2 regions of the Paenibacillus sp. Cedars genome follow, and region 2 is predicted to be linked to the other one. Evidence: riboswitches for the same ligand, from Rfam matches in the RefSeq annotation. Region 2 holds a riboswitch; the other holds the start of a gene.
What was found. A riboswitch is a leader RNA that binds a small molecule or an ion and turns the genes downstream of it on or off. The one in region 2 is predicted to bind thiamine pyrophosphate.

Region 1: linked by a shared signal. The riboswitch ahead of B9D94_RS09205 (YkoF family thiamine/hydroxymethylpyrimidine-binding protein) and the one ahead of B9D94_RS04255 (ECF transporter S component) in region 2 are both predicted to bind thiamine pyrophosphate.

Annotation. Positions count from the first base shown of each region.
Region 1 is NZ_CP020866.1:1,623,875-1,626,071, forward strand. Features, by position in the region: gene B9D94_RS09195 (nucleotidyltransferase domain-containing protein) at 1-310, shown strand, start outside; gene B9D94_RS09200 (YjcZ family sporulation protein) at 426-521, shown strand; gene B9D94_RS09205 (YkoF family thiamine/hydroxymethylpyrimidine-binding protein) at 593-1,195, opposite strand; TPP riboswitch at 1,284-1,386, opposite strand; gene B9D94_RS09210 (sigma-70 family RNA polymerase sigma factor) at 1,624-2,112, shown strand; gene B9D94_RS09215 (hypothetical protein) at 2,105-2,197, shown strand, end outside.
Region 2 is NZ_CP020866.1:567,849-570,045, reverse strand. Features, by position in the region: gene B9D94_RS04260 (ABC transporter ATP-binding protein) at 1-533, opposite strand, end outside; gene B9D94_RS04255 (ECF transporter S component) at 526-1,155, opposite strand; TPP riboswitch at 1,247-1,359, opposite strand; gene asd (archaetidylserine decarboxylase) at 1,525-2,197, shown strand, end outside.

The sequences.
Region 1 (2,197 bases), 1.1 Mb from region 2:
ATACCGTTACATGATTACGGAATATGTGCAGGATTTGAAGAATCCTAAGCGGGATGGCGAGAAATGGTTTACGGTGCAAAAGATCATGACGGTACTTTGCGAATTTGTACTTAGAGTGAATGGGGAATGGACAGGGGAAGGCAAGATGCTGTTTCGGCTGTTCCACCGTTTCAGCACGACCTTGGGAGATCAATTGGAGGTTTCGCTTTCAGCGATGTATCGACAGGATGATCCCTCCCTGCTTCTGGCATTCACAGAGCAAATGCTGAACCCGTTCGGGGGCATGCTTCTTGTGGGTTATGAGGAATAGATTTTAACTGGTGAGCAATAAGAGAGGTACATTAGCCGTGACGTTCGCCTTCCACGACCAATACAATAATCATGTGATTCGGTCACGTCATTCTTTAAATCCAGGAGGGATCTTCATGAGCGGAGTATATGGTGGTGGATGGGGTAATTCAGTAGGTATTATTTTGGTTCTCTTCATCCTGCTCGTAATTATCTCGAGTGCTTGGGTTTAATTCGTCAAGCTCTTGGAGCAAATCGCAAAAGCCCGGCATGCGCCGGGCTTTTGCCTGTTATATAGAAGTGATCACGGTCTTGGCTTGGCTGATGGACTGTGTGCAGACACGACTGCGGTCATGACAAGGTGACTGCTGTCCGATTGGATCGCATGCAAAAACGCATCTTCGAGGGATTCAAACACCTTGGAGATGGAGCCGTCCAACCGGCTGGCATAGTGAACGCTTCCGGCGAACGTTCCTTTTTCCTTAGCCCGATGCACCTCTTTATAGATAACATCCATGTAATGGTCTGTACCCAGTGGATAAAGGGCAAATTGGCAGGCTGTATCTATATCGGCATTCTTCCCAATCTCGCGATTCAAACGCTCCGAATCCTCTGACATATATACATCGGCTTCCGTATCACCAGGGCAGCCAATAGAATAAGTTCCGTTAAAGATGGTGTGCACACCGCTTGCTGCCGCATAAGCAAAAATCGCCCTCGTTACATCAAATACATGCTCCGCCCGTCCACGAATACAGGTGCTCACATCATCCGTCTGAATCCATACTTTCCCCGTGTTGACGGATTTCAGCGCGTCCATAATGACTTCCACAAATCGGTCAGTCATCGGAAACACCGAGAATCGGCATCCGACGATGCGACTGGTTCCACATGTTAGCTCACTCATTGTTGTTATCCTCCCCTATGATATAAATCCACGCAAAAAAACCGCACCCCGTGAAGAAAGTGCAGTTATGCCTACGTGAAAAAGTATAAACATAAATGCTACACTTCCCCACGCTAGTATGACCTAGATCGGGTGATAAGGGTTAACGGCAGCACGCCGTCTCTCAGCACATGGCACCCCTAGTACAGCCAACATGATATGCAGTTGGTCCCGGAACTATTGCCAGTTCAGGAAGACAAAGGTTTCTTGCTTGTGTTATTGTATCGTTTTGCCGGAAGATTTTCAATCATTCGATTTTTTTTTCGACATTGATCCAAATTGATGCAACCGATGAAAGACCAGACGCATCGTAGTTATAGAGAGGGGGAGATGGCCTGGATGTCATACAGCGCTTAAAACAAAAAGAAGAGGCGGCTCTCCGGGAATTGATGGAACAGTATGGAGATTATCTGCTTCGCACGGCGGTATTGCTGCTGCGTGACCGTCAAGCGGCTGAAGAGGCCGTTCAAGATACCTTTATCCAGGCGTTCGAGAATATCGCTCAGCTTCGTGACGGCGACAAACTTCGTAGCTGGTTGACCCGAATTGCAGTGAATCGATGCCGGATGCGGCAGCGAAAATGGGATTGGCGTCATATTTTTCCCATGCCGAGGATGGACCAGCATGTAAACGAAAGTGTACCTGCCGTGGATGAAATGCTGGGCGTCCATTGGCGTGAGGCTGAAATGATCAAATCAGTGCAGCAGCTGCCCTATACATACCGAGAAGTGATTACGCTCTATTATTATAATGAGTTGGGTGTTCAAGAAATTGCAGCGCAATTGCAGCTGAATATAAACACGGTTAAGGCACGTTTAATGAGAGGGCGGCATAAACTCCGGCAGATTGTTGTCGAGAAGGGGGAGAGCGATGCGTAGCGAAGAACAGGAAATGGCCGAACAACTAAAGCAGGAGCTGGAGGAAATTCGATTCCTGGGCGCAGAGAAGGTGATTTCTCGCACA
Region 2 (2,197 bases):
GACGGCTCGTCAAGGAACAGCACCTCCGGCTCCAGCAGCAGGGCGGAAGCCAGCGCCAGCCTCTGCTTCATCCCTTGCGACAGATGGCCGATCGGCAGATGAAGCTCCTCCAAATTCAGCCCTACCTCATGCAGCGCCGCTTGCATCCGTTCCTTCATCTCGTCTCGGGGAATACTCAGATTCTCCAGTACAAAGGCCAGCTCCTCATCCACATACGGCATACAAAACTGCGTATCCGGGTCTTGAAATACGTATCCCCAGGAGCGCGGGACAATCTGTGCCTCACACTTCATCGGCACTTCCGTAGCGCGGGGAATCATTCCGCTAAGCACCTGGAGCAGCGTGGATTTGCCGCATCCGCTCGGACCAAGCAGCAGCACCTTTTCCCCGCGGGCTGCCGAGAACGAGAGATCTTTGAACATCAGCCTCTCTTCCCCGGGATACTTCAAGCGCAGTCCCTCCACCTGCACAGCCTGCTCCTGTTGAACCTCAGCGGACTGAGCCGGAAATAGGCTTACCGTGGCATTAGACATGGCGCGCATCATCCAGCGCTTCGTAATCCTTCTTCGACGCGGGACGCAGCAGAGACGTTACGCCTGTGCGATCCAGCGCCTTGGCCAAGAGCAGCATTAACAGACCTGCAATAACTGCACCGCTGATTACCCGCATACCGTATTTGGCCAGGAACATCCATGTCTGCAGATCATCCGTATAGCTGTAATAAAAGTCCATCATCATCGAACCGATGGCCGCTCCGGCCCCGGCAATCACCAAGGTCCACGCTGAGGTACTCCGATAGCGGAACGCCGCGAATACCAACTCTGCCCCCAGTCCTTGAATCAAGCCATATAACAATAGAGTCAATCCCCAGCCGCTGCCAAACAGCACCTCCACGTGGGCCGCAGCCACTTCCGCGATGATGGCCACGCCCGGCTTGCGAATTAACAAATAAGCCAGCGTAGCTGCCGCAAACCACATGCCGTAGAGCAGCTCATCCGCTTCAAAAAACAACGGTTTAAAAAGATTATAGACCGACCCCCAGAAGTGATAAATCACGCCAAACACAAGCGATACCAGCACCGTCACCAAAATATCGCTTAACCGCAGCCCTCTTCTGGGCTGAACCCCCAACTTCTCTTGCATTGATGTTCCCATAACAACCTGTACCCCTCTCCACCGCTATTTTTGTGTAAACACAACAAAAAACCGTCTGGAAAAACGCGCAGACGGAAAAATAGGCCCTATGTAGGCAGGGTCGGATATTCTCTACGCTGGCATTACCCAGTTCAGATTAACGGTCAACAGCGGATAATAGCTGCAATCTCAGCCTGATTCACTCAAGCCCCCGTATTCCCTATTCGGTTTTATGTTAATTTTAAAATACAGGTCCGCTCCAGAATTTGCAAGAACCTTTTTTCAAATATGGCTATTTATTGATTTCCATCTCATTCTATGTCAATATCAGAGTGATTGGCTTTTCCACCATCGTTATATTGCTTACACCTATGCACAAAGGAGAATGACATGGCTAAACAATTGCTGCGTCTGATGACTGAGCTCTCCTCCCGAAAATGGTTGTCCCGAATGATGGGGCATTGTTCCCACAGCCGGCTGAGCCGTCATCTAATACCTGCATTTATACGAATCTATCAAATTCCGGCTCATGAAGCGGAGAAAGAGATCCACGAATACCGCTCATTGAACGAGTTCTTTTCCCGCCGGTTAAAAATAGGCCTGCGTGCCATCGATGACACCGTCGATGCCATGGTAAGCCCTGTCGATGCCACTATTTCAGCAATGTGCGCCATTCATGCCGGCACCATTCTGAGTGTCAAGGGACAGGATTACACCCTGAGCGAGCTGCTCGCGAAATCCCCGAGAATGGAAAACTATATAAACGGTTATGCATTCGTATTGTATTTAAGCCCAACAGATTATCACCGCATCCATTCACCCGTAACCGGTGTTCAGGCGGAAAGCGAGCATCTGAAGGGGAAGGTTTACCCCGTGAATGACTTTGCGATGACCCATATCCGAACTGTGCTGAGCCGCAATGAGCGTCTCATTACCTACATTGCCCATGAATTCGGAGAAGTTGCCGTCGTGAAGGTGGGCGCAATGAACGTGAGCAGCATCCGTTACGCCGATGAGAGCGTTAAGAAATGGCAGATCGGCGATGAACTCGCGTATTTTGAAT